Regions from separate parts of the Mediterraneibacter sp. 210702-DFI.3.120 genome, predicted to be linked through region 3. Evidence: a T-box and tRNA genes for the amino acid it is inferred to sense, from the RefSeq annotation. Region 3 holds a T-box; the other regions hold tRNA genes.
What was found. A T-box is a leader RNA that pairs with one kind of tRNA and senses whether it is charged. The one in region 3 lies ahead of leuS (leucine--tRNA ligase), so its partner is inferred to be a tRNA-Leu.
Positions count from the first base shown of each region.

Region 1: it encodes a tRNA-Leu, which carries the amino acid that the T-box ahead of leuS (leucine--tRNA ligase) is inferred to sense. The anticodon was not compared.
Region 2: it encodes a tRNA-Leu, which carries the amino acid that the T-box ahead of leuS (leucine--tRNA ligase) is inferred to sense. The anticodon was not compared.

Region 1 is NZ_JAJCNG010000022.1:294-6,539, forward strand. Features, by position in the region: gene LI162_RS11520 (TrmB family transcriptional regulator) at 1-584, shown strand, start outside; gene LI162_RS11525 (diaminopimelate decarboxylase) at 577-1,848, shown strand; tRNA gene LI162_RS11530 (tRNA-Leu) at 1,950-2,032, shown strand; gene LI162_RS11535 (helix-turn-helix domain-containing protein) at 2,282-2,482, opposite strand; gene LI162_RS11540 (hypothetical protein) at 2,713-2,922, shown strand; gene LI162_RS11545 (HAD family hydrolase) at 3,018-3,647, opposite strand; gene polA (DNA polymerase I) at 3,821-6,246, shown strand, end outside.
Region 2 is NZ_JAJCNG010000016.1:36,498-42,743, forward strand. Features, by position in the region: gene LI162_RS09750 (ZIP family metal transporter) at 1-437, shown strand, start outside; partial or broken gene LI162_RS09755 (winged helix-turn-helix transcriptional regulator) at 637-963, shown strand; gene LI162_RS09760 (MBL fold metallo-hydrolase) at 1,044-1,730, shown strand; partial or broken gene LI162_RS09765 (VOC family protein) at 1,727-1,846, shown strand; tRNA gene LI162_RS09770 (tRNA-Leu) at 1,978-2,062, opposite strand; gene LI162_RS09775 (FUSC family protein) at 2,292-3,353, shown strand; gene LI162_RS09780 (DNA-deoxyinosine glycosylase) at 3,418-3,906, opposite strand; gene LI162_RS09785 (FKBP-type peptidyl-prolyl cis-trans isomerase) at 4,122-4,973, shown strand; gene LI162_RS09790 (ABC transporter ATP-binding protein) at 5,109-5,795, opposite strand; gene LI162_RS09795 (N-acetylmuramoyl-L-alanine amidase family protein) at 5,839-6,246, opposite strand, start outside.
Region 3 is NZ_JAJCNG010000014.1:73,291-79,536, reverse strand. Features, by position in the region: gene LI162_RS09140 (MATE family efflux transporter) at 1-553, opposite strand, end outside; gene LI162_RS09135 (BspA family leucine-rich repeat surface protein) at 765-1,319, opposite strand; gene LI162_RS09130 (hypothetical protein) at 1,948-2,853, opposite strand; gene nrdG (anaerobic ribonucleoside-triphosphate reductase activating protein) at 3,207-3,746, shown strand; T-box leader at 3,802-4,033, shown strand; gene leuS (leucine--tRNA ligase) at 4,089-6,246, shown strand, end outside.

The sequences.
Region 1 (6,246 bases), on a different contig from region 3:
GGTCGAATGTGTATGCATCACTGGCAGCTCTGGTTGAGAAAGGGGCTGCATATCTGGTAGAAGAGGATGCCAAGCGATATATTCCGGTTCATGTTCAGGAGTTCTGTGGTAACAGAATCCGCAGAATGGAAGAAGAACAGAAATGGTTGGATATGAATCTTACGGGAGAACAGAAAGAAGAAGAAGGATATGTTACGATCGATGGTCAGGAACATATTTCAGATAAGATCCATAATCTTCTGGCTAATGTGGAAGAAAGAGTGTATTGTTCCTGTTCCGGTGTCTGTCTGGAACAGTTGAAAGGACAGTTAAAGGAACTGACAGAAAAAGGAAAAAAGGTAGTTCTTGTGACAGATCATCCATTTGAACTTTCAGGGGCGATCATTTATGTGACGAAAGAAAAAGGAAATCAGATTGGTCTGATCACAGATTCTAAATATGTACTTTCGGGTGAATATGGACAGGAGAGCAGAAACACTTGTGTTTATTCCGGACAGAGAAATTTCGTTACGCTGTTTAAAACAGCACTTGCGAATGAGATAGAATTAATCAAAATACGCGAAGGAGAAAATGAAAATGAGTAAGAAACCATTTGTGACAAAAGAACAGGTTGAAGAGATTGTAAAAACATATCCGACTCCGTTCCATCTTTATGATGAGAAAGGAATCCGCGAGAATGCAAAAGCATTAAAGGAAGCATTTGCATGGAATCCGGGATATAAAGAGTATTTTGCTGTAAAGGCAACTCCGAATCCGTTCCTTTTACAGATCTTGAAAGAGTATGGATGCGGTTGTGACTGCTCCTCTTATACAGAACTGCTTATGTCAGATGCAGTTGGAATTGATGGTCATGATATTATGTTTTCCTCTAATGATACACCAGAGGAAGATTTTAAACTTGCTGATAAACTTGGAGCAATCATCAATCTGGATGATATTACACATATTGACTTCCTTGAGAAGACAATCGGACATATTCCGGAGACAATCAGCTGCCGTTACAATCCGGGCGGAATATTCAAGATCAGTAATGATATTATGGATAATCCGGGAGATTCAAAGTATGGAATGACAACAGAGCAGATCACAGAAGCATTTAAGACACTGAAGGCAAAAGGTGCAAAAGAATTTGGTATTCATGCATTCCTTGCCAGCAATACAGTGACAAATGATTATTATCCAATGCTTGCAAAAGTTCTTTTTGAACAGGCAGTACGTCTTCAGAAAGAAACAGGAGTACATATTAAGTTTATTAATCTTTCTGGTGGTATTGGAATTCCTTACACACCTGATCAGGAGCCGAATGATATCCGTGTGATCGGAGAAGGTGTCCGCAAGGTTTATGAAGAAGTACTTGTTCCGGCAGGAATGGGAGATGTTGCAATCTACACAGAGCTTGGCCGCTTTATGATGGGACCTTATGGCTGCCTTGTGACAAAAGCAATCCATGAGAAGAATACTTATAAGAACTACATCGGAGTAGATGCGTGTGCTGTTAACCTGATGCGCCCGGCAATGTATGGAGCATATCATCATATTACTGTTCTTGGAAAAGAAGATGCACCGTGCGATCACAAATATGATGTAACAGGTTCTCTGTGTGAAAATAATGATAAGTTTGCAATTGACAGAATGCTTCCGGAAGTTGATATGGGAGATTACCTTGTAATCCATGATACGGGTGCACATGGTTTCTCTATGGGATATAACTATAATGGTAAATTAAAATCAGCAGAGCTGCTCCTGAAAGAAGATGGAAGTGTACAGATGATTCGCCGTGCAGAGACACCGAAAGACTATTTTGCAACATTTGATTGTTTTGAGGTTGGAAAGAAACTTTGCAAATAAAAAACAAATAAAATCATAAAAAATAGTTGAAAAATGTGACCGGATATGGTAACATAAAAAAGCTGATTCGGACAAGAAGGTTTTCTTGTCCGACAGAATAAGCCGCTGTGGCGGAATTGGCAGACGCACTTGACTCAAAATCAAGCGGTTAGTAGCCGTGCCGGTTCGAGTCCGGCCAGCGGCATCGAACTTAATCTCTGAATATCTTACAAATTCAATGTTTGCAAGATATCCAGAGATTTTTTATATATTAGGAAAGTGCTTTCCTAATATATAAAAAACGCTCCGCTAAGGATGCGCACTGCGGCGTACAATGTAGATGTCGCAAGCGGTCTACGTTTCCACTTCGGTCCTTGCTAAACAAGCGCCACTGGCGCTTAGCAACGCCGCAGGCGCAAGAATGTGCAATGCACATTCTTTGTTCTTTGTAATTTCACTTTTTTCCACGACCAACGAGATAATCAATTGAGACTGTATAATAATCAGCAAGTTTGATGAAGACATCAATAGGAACGTTGATTTTTCCAAGTTCATATTTAGAATATGTAGTCTGTTTGATGTTGAGGTATGCAGCAACTTCTTTCTGCGTTTTATCATTATCTTCTCGCAAATTTCGTATGTTTTCGAATTTCATAATCCCATCCTCGTACCTTAAAGCCGGTGTGCGAACTTAACCGGAAACAAGCTATTGTTCACAGTATCCAGTGAACAATAATCTGATATCTTTTGTATTTTTGGATTATTATATAAAAGTCCTGACACGACTATTGAATTATAGTCGTACTACGACTATAATTGATAAAAACATGAAGAAATGTGCGAGAAATGAGACAGCATAAGAACTAAGGGGAATGGGAGAAAGTGATGAATAAAGAAAAAATAGATGATATGGATTATTATGAAAAATATCTGTTGAATGCGACGAAAGAAGAAAGGGATTGCTATATAAAAGAACATCCCGATTTTATGAATGAATATCCAGTATCGTATGAACATCGGGAACTGCTTCAGGATAAGATTTATCGTGGATTGATGCGTAAGATCCGGGATTATGAAAAAAGTCGTGAGCAATAAAAAACTGACAGATCACAACAGAAACAGAATGAAATTCTTAATGGACAGAAAATGTTTCGTGTGGTTTGTCAGTTTGTTTTAAATAAACAGAGATGTTAATCAAGCTTTCTTAAAATGTTTTTTAATTCTGAAAACGAATGTATCGTCGGATAATCTTCCTTAACATCTCCAAGTCCATATTCAGCAAAGATAAAAGGAATACCGGCTTTTTTGCAGGAATCAGCATCGCCCTGGGTATCTCCGACATAGACAGGGGATGTCAGGTTATTTTTCTCCATTAATTTCAGAATCGTCTGGTCTTTGGAAGTCTGCGTCTGGCCAAAACAAAGGAAATCTTTGATATATGGTTCCATGCCTGCGCCTTTCATCATAACTTCAATATATCCGCACTGGCAATTGCTTACAATAAAAAGAGGATATTCCAGAGCCAGCTCCTTGAGTGTGTCCATAACGCCTTCGTAGTAAACACCGGGATGTGTTTCAAGATAGCGGTTTTCATAATCAAAACAGATATCCATCAGTTTTCTTCGAGAGTCCGGGTCGAGATCGGGAAAAACTCCGGCAGCAATTTCGTCCATTGTCTTTCCAAACAGTCCCTGAAGAATTTCACGGTTTAAGTTTGGCTCAAGATCAGAGTTCTCTTTTATTGCAAGATTCCAGGATTCGGCTACAACTTCAACAGAATCCCAAAGTGTTCCATCTACATCAAATATAATTCCATCCATAATAATTCTCCTGATAGTATTTTTGAAAATATTGTTTACAAGATATTGGAGTTAAAAACTCTAAATTATGATACCATAAAATGAACCTTTAAAAAAGAAGTTGATTAGTGTATACTTTAATAATGGTTAAAATTAAATGCAACAAAAAGCAAGAGATAATAGGAGAGAATCTGATGAGAGATAAAATTGTACTGATCGATGGACACAGTATATTGAACCGGGCGTTTTATGGAGTTCCGGATCTGACGAATTCGGAAGGACTGCATACGAACGCAGTTTATGGATTCCTGAATATTATGTTTAAGATATTAGATGAAGAGAAGCCGGAATATCTGACGGTTACATTTGATGTGCATGCGCCGACATTTCGCCATGAGATGTTTGCAGATTATAAGGGCACGAGAAAGCCGATGGCAGAGGAACTACGTCAGCAGGTGCCTGTGATCAAGGACGTTCTGCGTGCGATGCATATAGAAGTGATTGAAAAGGCCGGACTTGAGGCGGATGATCTTTTGGGAACCTTGTCTCATCGTTGTGAGGAGAAAGGAATGGATGTTTCCATCATTTCCGGAGACCGTGATACGCTTCAGCTTGCGACAGAGCATATTAAGATCCGCATTCCAAAGACGAAGCAGGGGAAGACGGAAGTAGAAGATTATTATGCGGCAGATGTGCAGGAACGCTATGGAGTAACACCGAAGGAATTTATTGATGTAAAGGCTTTGATGGGTGATACTGCTGATAATATTCCTGGTGTTCCGGGAGTTGGCGAAAAGACAGCGACAAAGATCATTCAGCAGTACCAGACGATTGAAAATGCATACGAGCATGTTGATGAGCTGAAACCGCCAAGAGCAAGCAAGAATCTGAAAGAATTCTGGGAGCAGGCACAGCTTAGTAAGACACTTGCGACGATTAAACTGGACGCAGATATTACCTTTGAACTTGAAAATGCCAGACATGAGAATCCTTATACAAAAGAAGCTCATGAATTATTCCAAAGACTGGAGTTTAAAAATCTGCTTGGAAGATTTGATGTAGAAGCGTCAGTGAATGATGTGGAAAAATATTTTCGTGAGGTAACAGGAAAAGAAGAAATAGAGAAAGTCTTTAAAGAGGCGGAGAAAGCAGAGACCGTTGGTGTGGCATTTTCCAAAGATGCTGGAAATGTTCTCCCATTGTTTGCACATGCTTCAGGATACGGAAGGGTTTCTCTTTGCTATGAAGCAGAAAAGATTGTTACGATTCCTTGTGATATGGATGCTGATTTTGAATATCTGACAGGAAAGTTGTCTCACCTTGCAAAAAGTGTGAAACGTTTTTCAATGTGTGGATTGAAAGAATATCTGGAATGGCTGCCGGAACTTACAAGTGAGAACGGGTTTGATGCAATCGTAGCAGCATATCTTCTGAATCCTCTGAAAAATGATTACAATGCAGAAGATGTGGCAAGAGAACATTTGAATCTTTTAATTGATGAAAAACTTGATGAGGGTACAAAATCATGCTATGAGGCATATACAGCTTATGCCTGTGTCCCGGTTCTTGAGAAGAAACTGGAAGAGAATGGAATGTTCCGTTTGTTTAATGAAATTGAAATGCCATTAGTATTTACATTGTATGATATGGAACAGGCCGGTGTTAAGGTTGAAGGTGAAGAGCTGAAGCGTTACGGAGAAGAGCTTGGAGCAAGAATCGTTGAGCTGGAAAAAGAGATTTATGAAATGGCAGGGGAAGAGTTTAATATCAATTCTCCAAAACAGCTTGGTGTGATTCTTTTTGAAAAACTGGAAATGCCTCATGCAAAGAAGACAAAGACCGGGTATTCTACAGCAGCGGATGTGTTAGATAAACTTGCACCGGAATATCCTATCGTAGCAAAGATTCTGGAGTATCGTCAGCTTGCAAAACTGAAGTCAACATATGCAGACGGACTTGCGAATTATATAGGAATGGATGGAAGAATCCACAGTAAATTCAATCAGACGATCACAGCAACCGGACGTATCAGCAGTACAGAACCGAATCTGCAGAATATACCGGTTCGTATGGAGCTTGGACGTCTGATCCGTAAAGTATTTGTACCAAAAGAAGGCTGTGTCTTTGTGGATGCGGATTATTCTCAGATCGAGCTTCGTATTCTAGCGCATTGTTCCGGTGATGAACAGCTGATCCAGGCATATCGTGAAGCGAGAGATATTCACCGAATGACAGCTTCCCAGGTATTCCATGTACCATTTGATGAAGTGACAGATCTGCAGAGAAGAAATGCAAAAGCAGTTAATTTCGGCATTGTGTATGGAATCAGTTCTTTTGGACTGAGCCAGGATCTGAGTATTTCGAGAAAAGAGGCGGCACAGTATATCGAGCATTATTTTGAATCCTACCCGGGAATTAAGACATTTCTTGATAAATGTGTGAGCGATGCGAAAGAAAAAGGATATGCAGAGACTTTATATGGAAGAAGAAGACCGATGCCGGAATTAAAATCCAGCAATTTTATGCAGAGAAGTTTTGGGGAGCGTGTGGCAATGAATGCACCGATCCAGGGAACTGCTGCAGATATTATTAAAATAGCAATGATTCATGTAAATGAAGA
Region 2 (6,246 bases), on a different contig from region 3:
TGGCGGTTACACTGCATAATATTCCTGAGGGGATGGCAGTTGGTGTAATGTATGCAGGTCTTCTTGCAGGAAATACAAAGATTACAGCAGCGAGTGCGCTTGCTTTATCACTTGGAATTGCAATTCAGAATTTCCCAGAAGGAGCAATTATATCTCTGCCGCTTAGAGCCGAAGGAGAAAGTAAGGGGAAGGCATTTCTAGGAGGTGTGCTTTCAGGTGTGGTTGAACCAGTTGGAGCAGTACTTACAATCATTGCTGCGCAGCTGATAATCCCGGCATTACCATATTTACTGAGCTTTGCAGCAGGAGCAATGCTTTATGTTGTGGTTGAAGAACTGATTCCGGAAATGTCGCAAGGGGAGCACTCTAATATCGGTACAGTTTTCTTTGCGGTTGGGTTCAGTTTGATGATGGTTCTGGATGTGGCGTTGGGGTGATAGAGAATCTTAAAAGATTTATTTGACATAAGAAAAAAAGAAATGCTAGTCTAATAAATAGAAAGGTGCTACCGGGCGGTTATTTTTGCGTCTTGGAATCATGCTTTCAACGCACGTAACCAAGACTATAAAAAGTCGCACACAGTGAGATCACTATTTAAAATGTATGTGTTATTATAAAATTGGAGGTGAATGTGAAATGAAGACAAAAGATGAACTTCCTGTTTGTCCGGTAGCAACGGCCGTGTCCCTTATAGGTGGAAAATGAGAACTTTTGATCATACGTAATTTAAAAGAACGTCCCTGGCGTTTTAATGAACTGCAGAGAGATATTGAAGGCATTTCACAGAAGGTACTGACAGATAGTCTCAGGCAAATGATTGATGACGGGCTTGTTTATCGGCACGATTATCAGGAGATTCCGCCAAAAGTAGAATATGGATTAACGGAACTTGGAAAAGAAATGCTGCCAATTATAGATGCACTGGCCGATTTTGGGAATTATTATAAATCAATCATAGATTGATTCTTTATTAGGAATTTAAACAACATAGAAATCAGAATTTTTTTATGAAGTTTCCAATATTAATTTATACAGGAGATATTATGAAAATTACTTACATTAACCACAGTGGATTTTTACTTGAAACCAAAGATTGCTACTATATTTTTGATTATTATAAGGGTGAATTACCGCACCTTGATAAGGAAAAAGAAGTAATCGTTTTTTGTAGTCACTTCCATAAGGATCATTTTAACCCTCAAATTTTTGAGATTCTTGATGATATGGGGATGACTTATCAGGCAGTCCTGGCGAATGATATACGAAAAAGAAATCATTTGACAGATATGAAGATTACATATGTTTATCATGATCAGACTTATAATCTGGATAATGATACCAAAGTTGATACATTGCTGTCTAACGATAGTGGTGTAGCATTTATTGTCAAAACAAAGGAAGGTACCATTTATCATGCCGGCGACTTAAATGACTGGTATTGGGATGGTGAACCGAAAGCTGACAACCAGAGACTTACTTCAGCATATCGTGCAGAAATCAGGAAAATTAAGGGTATGCATTTTGATGCTGCATTTGTTCCTTTAGATCCGAGGCAGGGAGATCACTATGCCGACGGAATTCTGTATTTCCTTAAAAATGTAGATTGCAATGTCATTTTTCCAATGCATTACTGGAATGATGCCAATGTAATTAAGCGGTTTATTACTGAATATCCGCAATATAAGTCACGTATTAAAGACACAGAATGTACAAAAGGAGAAGAATTATGAAGTTTAAGATGATTCACGAGAACTACAATGTATCAGACCTGGAGCGATCTATTAAATTTTACAACGAGGCCCTTGATCTGCACGAAGTGAGAAGAAAGACTACGGATGATTTTATCAAAGATCCAGATGGATACTGGCTTGAGATTCTGCCATAAAGCTAGTTGAGAAAACGAAAAATGTGCTAATTTCAGATAACAAAAAAATAAGAGAAATCCTTGAATCAAGGATTTCTCTCACATTCTATCAATGCGGAAGAGGAGACTTGAACTCCCACAGGATAAAACTCCCACTAGAACCTGAATCTAGCGCGTCTGCCATTCCGCCACTTCCGCTCGACACAAACTATCTTATCATAGAGCCTGCGTTTTGTAAAGTCTAAAAATTAAATTCTATATATTGTTCGAATAATTTAAATTTATCAGAAAACTTTAATAAAGTTTTTATTGACTCCGAGATGGATTTGTATTATAGTTTCTCGTTGATATTTTGCAACTGTTCAGAGGTTGGCTCTGAACAGTTACGATCTTTTGAAGAAAAAATAACAGTGGGAGGAAGAGATATATGACATTTTATCAGGAATTACAGCTCAGTTCAGTTGCATCTAAGCAGCTGATCAAAGCGACAGAAGACAAGAAGGAAAGGTATCGCCACATTCTTATTTATAATTTTAAAGTCTATCTTGTAATGGCATTTTGTGTGGCGGTAGTTTCTTTATACAGTCATTTCACAGGGAATAACAACAGTGTAGTAGGCGTTACAGTGCTTCTTGCGGTGCTTGTTCTTCGGCAGGCAGATTTTGGGATTCGTACAACGCACGGATTGGCCTCCATCGTCGGAATCTTTGGAATATTGATTGCAGGACCGAAGCTTTCGAATATGGTGTCACCGGTTCCAGCATTCTTTATTAATATAGTATGTATTTTGCTTCTTATGATTCTGGGATGTCACAATGTGATCATGTACAATCATTCTACATTTGTTCTTGGATATCTTCTTCTTCAAGGATATGATGTGACTGGACAGGAGTACTTGTATCGCGTGGCTGGCCTTTTGGTTGGAATGGTATTGTGTATGGCAATCTTCTATAAGAATCAGAAGAACAGACCGTATAGAAGATCATTTCTTGATTTGTTTCGTGAGTTCAATATTAACTCCGCAAGAAACAGATGGTACATTCGTCTTTCATTAGTTGTTTCCAGTGCAATGTTATTTATGTCATTGCTTGGACTTCCGAGAGCAATGTGGGCGGGGATCGCAAGTATGTCTGTTTGTCTTCCATTCCCGGATGACTGTAAAGAACGAGCAGGAAAGAGAGCTGCATTTAATATAGTAGGATGTCTGTTATTTGTTATCCTGTATTTGGTGCTTCCGGAGTCAATGTATCCATACATCGGAATGATCGGAGGAATTGGAGTCGGATATTCTGCAGGGTATGCATGGCAGACAGCATTTAATACATTTGGTGCATTGTCGATCGCGTCCGGTTTGTTCGGAATGCCGTATGCGGTAGCGCTTCGTATTGGGGCAAATGTATTTGGCGCGGCATACACGATGGCATGCAATAAGATTCTGCCGAGACTGGCAGCAGTGTTTGAGCAGAGAAGAGAACAGGTTAGTGAATAATCTAAGTTGTTTGAAATAGTAATTTATTCGAATGAAAATGGAGTGAGAACTGAGGCAATATAATTTACCTCAGTATCTCACTCCATTTTTCGTACAAACGATCCAGTGACCAGGCGGCATTGGCCGGGCTGGTGGAAGGAAGCACAAGGATGTCTCTTTCGGTCAGCGGCTGCTGATATTTCTTATAAAGAGCTCCGGCTTTATTTCCGTTTGCATAGATTTGTCGAATCTGACAATGATCTAAGATTTGTTTCAAATCAGTTGGTGTCACATTCTTGATACTGCTGTCACTGGATCCTTTGATATCACAGCTTTGAATAACATCCCAGATGGCGATATGGTGGCGGAGCAACATGGCCGTTTTCTCTTCAACTGTCTGCGGAGTTTCCTCCTCACAAAGTTTTGCCAACAATTTCCAGAATCGATTTTGTTTATGTCCGTAGTAGAAATTATTTTCCCGTGATTTTACAGAAGGAAGAGTTCCAAGAATCAGAATCTCGGAGTCTTCATTATATATTGGTTCAAAGGAATGGGTAATGTGTTCATATTCCATGGTTGTACTCACTTTCTGATGGTTTGGAGTAAGTTTTATAACAAGTATAGTGTCTTGAGGAGATTGTGTCAATGATACTGTTTGCGTTGCTGGTCGCACACCGTGTGAACAGTAACTGCTACAAAGCGCAACGTCGCATTTACACAAAGGTTGCTTTTACCTGCGTAATGGATTATACTAGTCTGACAGGGAATTTTGAAACGGAGGATTTTACAATGAAAATTGCAGTAACTTATGACAACGGAAATATTTTCCAGCATTTTGGAAAGACAGAGACTTTCAAAGTGTACGAAGTGGAAGATAATAAGGTGGTTTCCAGTGAAGTGATCGGTTCTAATGGGGAAGGACACGGAGCACTGGCAGGACTGCTTGCAGGACAGAATGTAGATGTTCTGATCTGTGGAGGAATCGGCGGAGGTGCACAGACTGCACTTGCAGAGGCTGGTGTTGAATTATGTTCAGGAGCACAGGGAGATGCAGATCAGGCAGTAGAGGCATACCTGAAAGGTGAGCTTGTATCCAGAGGAGCTACATGTGATCATCATCATCATGAGGAAGGACATTCCTGTGGAGATCATGAAGAGGGACATTCTTGTGGAAGCAGCTGCGGTGGCGGATGCGGATCACACACTACAATGGAAGGAAAGAATGTTGGAAAGAAATGCCGTACACATTACAAAGGAACATTCAATGACGGAACTCAGTTTGATTCTTCTTATGATCGTGGAGAGCCGCTTGAGTTCGTATGTGGTGCAGGACAGATGATCAAAGGATTTGATGCAGCAGTAGCTGATATGGAAGTTGGTCAGGTAGTGGACATCCATCTGATGCCGGAAGAAGCTTATGGAATGCCGAATCCGGAAGCTATCTTTACGGTAGAGATTGCAGAGCTTCCGGGAGCGGAAGACCTTGAAGTGGGACAGCAGGTTTACCTGTCCAATCAGTATGGACAGCCATTTCCGGTAAAGGTAACAGCTAAGGAAGAGACAACAATCACTTTCGATGCAAACCATGAGATGGCAGGAAAAGAACTGAACTTCAAGATTGAGCTTGTATCAGTAGAATAAAAGGTGAATAGAAGTAATTAGAGATTCTACTAAGAAATATCTAATAAGAAACATAAAGAGAGGGCAGTGCTTCAACGATTGAGAAATCGTAAAGTACTGCCCTCTCTCTGTAATTGCAGGTAAAGATTTAAATTGCTACGGATTTACACTATCACTTACAATCTTTCCATCTATAATGCGGACAACACGATCAACCTGATTAGCAATTTCATCATCATGTGTAATGATAATAACTGTTCTTCCAGACTTATGAAGGTCTTTGAGGATATTCATGATCTCGATAGTTGATTTACTGTCCAGGTTACCGGTCGGTTCATCGGCAAGGATGATCGGCGGCTGTGCGGCAATTGCTCTGGCTACAGCGACACGTTGCTGCTGTCCACCGGAAAGCTGGTTCGGTCTGTGATCCATACGATTTTCCAGTCCAACTTTCGATAGAGCTTCCCCGGCAATCTCTTTTCTTTGCTGCTTTCCAAGTCCGCGATAGATCAGTGGGAGTTCTACATTTCCAAGTGCATCCAAGTTTGGAATCAAATTAAATCCCTGAAAGATGAAGCCGATCTTGTGATTGCGGATATCAGACAGTTCATTGTCTGAGAGATTGGCAACATCTTTTCCGTCCAGAAAATATTCCCCGGAATCAGGTGTGTCAAGACAGCCGAGCATATTCATAAATGTAGATTTACCAGAACCGGAATGTCCGACAATGGCAATAAATTCCCCCTGGTTGATCTCAAGAGAAACATCATCCAGTGCGCGGACTTCATTTTCTCCAGGATTGTAGATCTTGTACATATTTTTAACACGAATGAGTGGCTCCATAATAACCTCCTTAAAAAATAAAATAAATAACTCAATAAGAACTCTAATTTCCAAAATAAGCATTGAGTCCAAGAACCAGACCATCAGCCAGACTGTTTAGTGTGAAATCACTGTGGTCAGAGCTTGCATTTCCAAGTTCCATATCAACAGACGGAATTGTACTATAAGAAGTCTGTGTCAGATCAATATTCATAGAACCATTTTGGTAAATGGTCATTCCTTCTGTACGAAGTCCTTCTACAAGAGAGACCCCAAGTGCATCATGTTCCTGCCAGTGGGAAGCGACAGGTTCCATACTTTTCAGACCATCCGGCACAGAAATGTAGAAACAGCCTTTGTCATATCTCAATCCATCTCCATCCCAGTGGAGTGAGATGTGACAGTCAGCTACATTGTTACAGAGTACGGTGCGGGCAACGTTATCAAGCTGGACATCGTCGCCAGTTCTCAC
Region 3 (6,246 bases):
AAAGGATGTCCAGTGAGACATTCAGCACAGATGCGATGATCATTGCGGTCAGCGGTGTTTTACTGTTTCCCATAGCCCTTAGAGCAGAGGCAAACATATTATAGGCTGCTGTGGCGGGGATTCCACAGAAAATGATGCGCAGATATAACAGAGACATTCCGATAATATTGGAAGGTGTATGCAGCCCTGTTAATACCAGCGAAGCAAATGACTGGCTGAGAATCAATACTCCGGCTGCGATGAATGCGGTCAGCCGGTAACTGTGAGCCAGAGATTTACGCAGATTTTCGAAATCCTTTGCCCCATAATACTGGGAGAGTTGAATAGAAAATCCCTGAGTGAGTCCTGTGGATATTCCTGTGACAACCCACATCAGAAAGTCAACAGCACCCAGTGCGGCAAGAGCCTCCACACCTGCAACCTGGCCAACAACCATGGTATCCACCATTGTATAAAGCTGCTGACAGATATTTCCCAGCATCAGGGGAATTGCAAAAAGAATGATCAACCGTCCCGGTGAACCGGAGGTCATATCCTGAATCTTGGTTTTCATTAGTATAAAAGTTCCTTTCCAGAGCATATTTGAAAAAGTTTAGAAATGATTATTCGAATATGCCCTGATATTTACATTGATAATTTTACATCATTAACGTGAAAAATAAAATATAATATTTCATCAGAATGATATAAATTTATCAATACCTGCTATAAGCAGCATGTTGTTGAAATTATTATGCATAGCGCCTGAGAGGGGTTTTTGATTGCTATTTTTTAAAATACAGATATATAATAGAATCTGGATTTGCCTTTATAGTTGTTGAAGTGCCTGTATCCATCATGTAATTACAATCTTTTGACTTGCTGATATCAAAAGAACTTAAATCTAAGTATTTCAAACTAGAACAATTACTAAACATACATCTCATATCTGTAACATTACTTGTTTCAAAATATTTTAGATTTATTTCTTTCAATGAAGAACAGTTATAAAACATAAAGTACATATCTTCACATTTATCTGTATACAGATTTTCAATATTTTTCACTTCTACTAAATTTGTAAAACCATAAAACCAATTTCTACACGATATAGGTCTTATTTTTTCTGCAAATTTGACACTCTTTACTAATTTTGAATCAAATGAACCATCTCTTGCTAATCCATTACTACGAACATTTATTGATTTTTCTTTTAAAAGTGCATCAGTTGGTGCTGTTATTTTATTCTTAGATATTACAAGTTCATTATTTTTATTAATATAAATCCAAACATACAGATCTACTGTTGTTGGTGGTTTTGGACGTCCTGTTGTTGCCACATATACTTCATCACTTCCTAATTTGGTAATCTTCTGGAACGGCAGTTCAATTTGCCCCCCGAAGTAACGCAGCTGCCCCGATCATGATCGCGATCACAATAGAAACAACAACGATCTTGCCGTATTCTTCCAACATTGATTTCATAAATAAATTCTCCTTTCAACTATCAACTTGCTACCATTTCCAATCTAATTATTTTGTTCTATCTCTGATCATTGTATCTATCCTAACTTTCGCATTATATTCCTTATATTAATATGGAAGATAATCGAACAAGAAAAAGAGTATGTTGTAGGATTTGATATTTCTGAAAAGATTACATTTTTTTGCAAAGAGAATGAACATAATATTCTCTTTATTGTAGTAGGTGAAAAATAAACATTATGAAGTGGAATCATAAAGTTTATTTTGCAATAAAGTCTAATTAAAAAAATAGTGAACTTTATACGTAAACCCTTGTGGGTGCTGACTTTTGTAGCAAAATTGATATAGTTCACGATTTTTAAGTTATGTAAAAATGGAGCTTGACGACTAATCGTCAGGCTCTTTTTAAACAAACATAATATGATGATACGGATGTAAAGTTTCAGCAAGTCAATGAGTGCCATCCCTAGAGTTTGGACTTTTTTAAAGCCCAAACTCCTTCAATAATTTTTTCTGATATTCTCGGTCTGCAGCTGCTTTGAGAATCTCATCAGTTCTGTTAAGTTCGGACAATTTCAAAATCAGTTGATTGATCCTGTTTTCTCCAAGAGATTCCCCTTCTTTTATGCCCTCTTTTATCCCTTCTTCTCTTTTTTCATCTAATTCATCTTTCATTAATTCTAATAACGCATTACACATATCTCGTTTCCCCTCCTTTAGCCGATTCTCGTTTGCTTTTACTATGATCTCCATAACAGCCTGATACAGCTGATTCTCTTTGTTCTTTTTATAATCCTCTAAAAGCTGTCTGGTAACAGACATGTCTTCCAGTGTATCTGTCAAACTATATAACCAAAGATTTTTCTCCGGCGATAATCGATTTGTTACAAGAATCTGAATCGGTAAGATATCTCCAATTACATAATAAATCCCTTCTTCCGGATTATCAATAGTGTAGTGGCGTACTTCTTTCAAATGTCGGATCAGTTCTCTTGGATATCGTTTTGATACTAAGGTGATCGTCAGCTCCTGAATCGGAATTTCATTTACCTTCCCTGTATCTGCTTTATAAAAATTTGTATATCCATATACCTTATAGAAATCGTCCACGGAAAGGGAATCGGATGGTGATTTATATTCGATGATATTATACTTACGGAATATTTTCCCAATATTTTTATGGATAGGTTCCGCATCCTTCTTTTTAATGATCAACACATCAATTGCCATTGGCTTTGAACTTAATAGATACTCCCGTTCAAATTTTAATTTTTCTTTTTCTTCTCTGAATTCAATCTGCAAGTCTGCATAAAATGCAGGATGCCACTGAAGCAGCTTTTCATCTGCCGGTTGCTGTTCTTCCGGCAATTGCTTTCTCTTTTGTTTCATCTAAGAGACCTCCTTATGTGATTTTTCACAGAAGTTATCCCTTCATCAGAAAACCTCTGCTTTAAATAATGGATTTTAAAAGCATGAATTTTCTGATTTGACAGGTGTATTCTACCTGTAATGAAACCTTTTATATGAATTTAGATGTTTTAGAAAATATGCTTTGAAACAGGATAACATATTTATGTACAATATTCAATGCTTTTCGATAATGAACTGTTACTTCTAAGCAGCATCACTTAAGATAGCAAAAGATGAAAAGATATGGTATGATAGGGATAAATGGAAAGAAAATTCCAATCAATGCTATGATACAAAATGTATTTTGGAATAAGTGGAAAAGAGGATTCAAAGTGAACTACGGAGAAATCAAAAAATGTGATATTGCAAATGGAGAGGGTGTTCGTGTTGCCCTTTTCGTGTCAGGCTGCAGGCATCATTGTAAGGGATGTTTTAACAGTATGACATGGGATTTTAATTATGGAAAGAAATTTACGAAAGAAACAGAAGAAGAGATTCTGGAAGCGTTGAAGCCGAATTATATTGATGGACTGTCATTGCTTGGTGGCGAACCATTCGAACCGGAGAATCAGGAAGTGCTTGTGAAGCTTTTAAGAAAAGTGAAGGAACGTTATCCGGAGAAGAATATCTGGTGTTACAGCGGTTATTTGTTCGATGAGGAACTGAAGAAAGAAAGCAGGGCGAGATGTGAGTATACGGATGAGATGCTTTCTATGCTGGACGTACTTGTGGATGGAAGATTTGAGGAAGATAAGAAAAATATTACATTGTTGTTCAGAGGTTCGGAAAATCAGCGTTTGATCGATGTGAAGAAATCACTGGAACAAGACAAGGTTGTAGAATGGAAACCGGCAATAAAAAGAGGACTTTAAGCGGAAAAAAGCCTTGACTTATATTCGCATAGTTTTTATAATGAATAGGTATATTGTAAAAACGCAGATGAGGAGTAGTAGAAGGAAAAGATGCCTTTCAGAGAGCTGTCGGCAGGTGTGAGACAGCAGCACAGACTTTGAACTGACCTCGGAGTTCTTTCGGTGAAAAGATATTATATTGATTAGCCGGAGGCGGGAGTTCCCGTTATAGAATGAATGAGTGCATTTGACTTTGTGTCAGATGAATAAGAGTGGTACCACGGAATTAAAGCCTTTTCGTCTCTTGGATATATGAGAAGAAGAGGCTTTTCTTTATATTGATGAAAGAGAGGAATTAAGTACATGGGTACAAAGATTGTTTACAATCACAAAGCCATTGAGAAAAAATGGCGTGAGAAATGGGAAGAGACACCGGTCAATCCAAGAAACGGAAAAGACGGAAACAAGAAACCGAAATATTACTGCCTGGATATGTTCCCGTATCCATCAGGAAATGGTCTTCATGTAGGACATTGGAGAGGATATGTAATCTCTGATGTATGGAGCCGTTATAAATTACAGCAGGGATACTACATCGTTCATCCAATGGGATGGGATGCATTCGGTCTTCCGGCTGAGAACTATGCGATCAAGATGGGCGTTCACCCGGCAAAATCAACAGAGGCGAACATCACGAACATTAAGAGACAGATCAATGATATCGCAGCACTGTATGACTGGGATATGGAAGTGAATACAACAGATCCTGAGTTCTACAAGTGGACACAGTGGATCTTTGTTAAGATGTTCAAGGAAGGTCTTGCTTATGAAAAAGAGTTCCCGATCAACTGGTGCCCGTCCTGTAAGACAGGTCTTGCGAACGAAGAGGTTGTGAATGGTAAATGTGAGCGTTGTGGTGCAGAGGTTACAAAGAAGAACCTTCGTCAGTGGATGCTTCGTATTACAAAATATGCAGATCGTCTGTTGAATGACCTTGATAAACTTGACTGGCCGGAGAAAGTTAAGAAGATGCAGGCTGACTGGATCGGAAAATCTTACGGTGCAGAAGTTGACTTCCCGGTAGAAGGAAGAGATGAGAAGATCACTGTTTATACAACAAGACCGGATACACTCCACGGAGCTACATTTATGGTACTTGCTCCTGAGCACGAACTGGCAGCATCTCTCGCAACAGATGAGACAAGAGATGCAGTAGAGAAATATATTTATGATGCATCTATGAAGTCCAATGTTGACCGTATGCAGGACAAAGAGAAGACAGGAGTTTTCACAGGAAGCTATGCGATCAACCCACTGAATGGAGCAAAGACACCGATCTGGCTGTCTGATTATGTACTGGCTGACTACGGTACAGGAGCAATCATGTGTGTACCTGCACATGACGACCGTGACTTCGAGTTCGCAACAAAATTCAATATTCCGATCATTCAGGTTATCGCAAAAGACGGAGAAGAGATCGAGAATATGACTGAGGCATATACAGATGCAGTCGGAACAATGATCAACTCCGGTGAGTGGAACGGTATGGAGTCTTCTGTGCTTAAGAAAGAAGCTCCACATATGATCGAAGAGATGGGAATCGGACGCGCAACAGTAAACTACAAGCTGCGTGACTGGGTATTCTCCCGTCAGCGTTACTGGGGAGAGCCAATCCCGATCATTCACTGTCCGAAGTGTGGAAATGTTCCGGTACCGGAAGAAGAACTTCCACTTCGTCTGCCAGAGGTAGATTCCTACGAGCCAACAGGAACAGGTGAGTCACCACTTGCTGCAATCGATGAGTGGGTAAACTGCAAGTGTCCGGTTTGTGGAAGTGATTCCAAGAGAGAGACTAACACAATGCCACAGTGGGCAGGATCCTCCTGGTATTTCCTGCGTTATGTAGATAACCACAATTCAGAAGCACTTGTTTCCAGAGAAAAAGCAGACGAGATGCTTCCGGTAGATATGTACATCGGTGGTGTAGAACATGCTGTACTTCACCTTCTGTACTCCAGATTCTATACAAAATTCCTGTGCGATATCGGGGCAATCGACTTTGATGAGCCATTCCACAAACTGTTCAATCAGGGTATGATCACAGGTAAAAACGGAATTAAGATGAGTAAGTCCAAAGGAAATGTTGTATCACCGGATGACCTCGTACGTGATTACGGATGTGACTCTCTGAGAATGTATGAACTCTTCGTAGGACCACCGGAGCTGGATGCAGAGTGGGATGACCGTGGAATTGACGGCGTAAACCGTTTCCTGAAACGTCTTTGGAATATCCTTATGGAAAGCAAGGAGAAGGATGTTCAGCCTACAAAAGAGATGATTAAACTTCGTCACAGAATGGTTTATGACATCACAACAAGACTTGAAAGCTTCAGCCTGAATACAGTTATCTCCGGATTCATGGAGTACAATAACAAGTTCATGGAAATTGCAAAGAAAGAGGGCGGAATCGACAAAGAGACACTCGAGACAATCGCAGTACTTCTTTCTCCATTTGCACCGC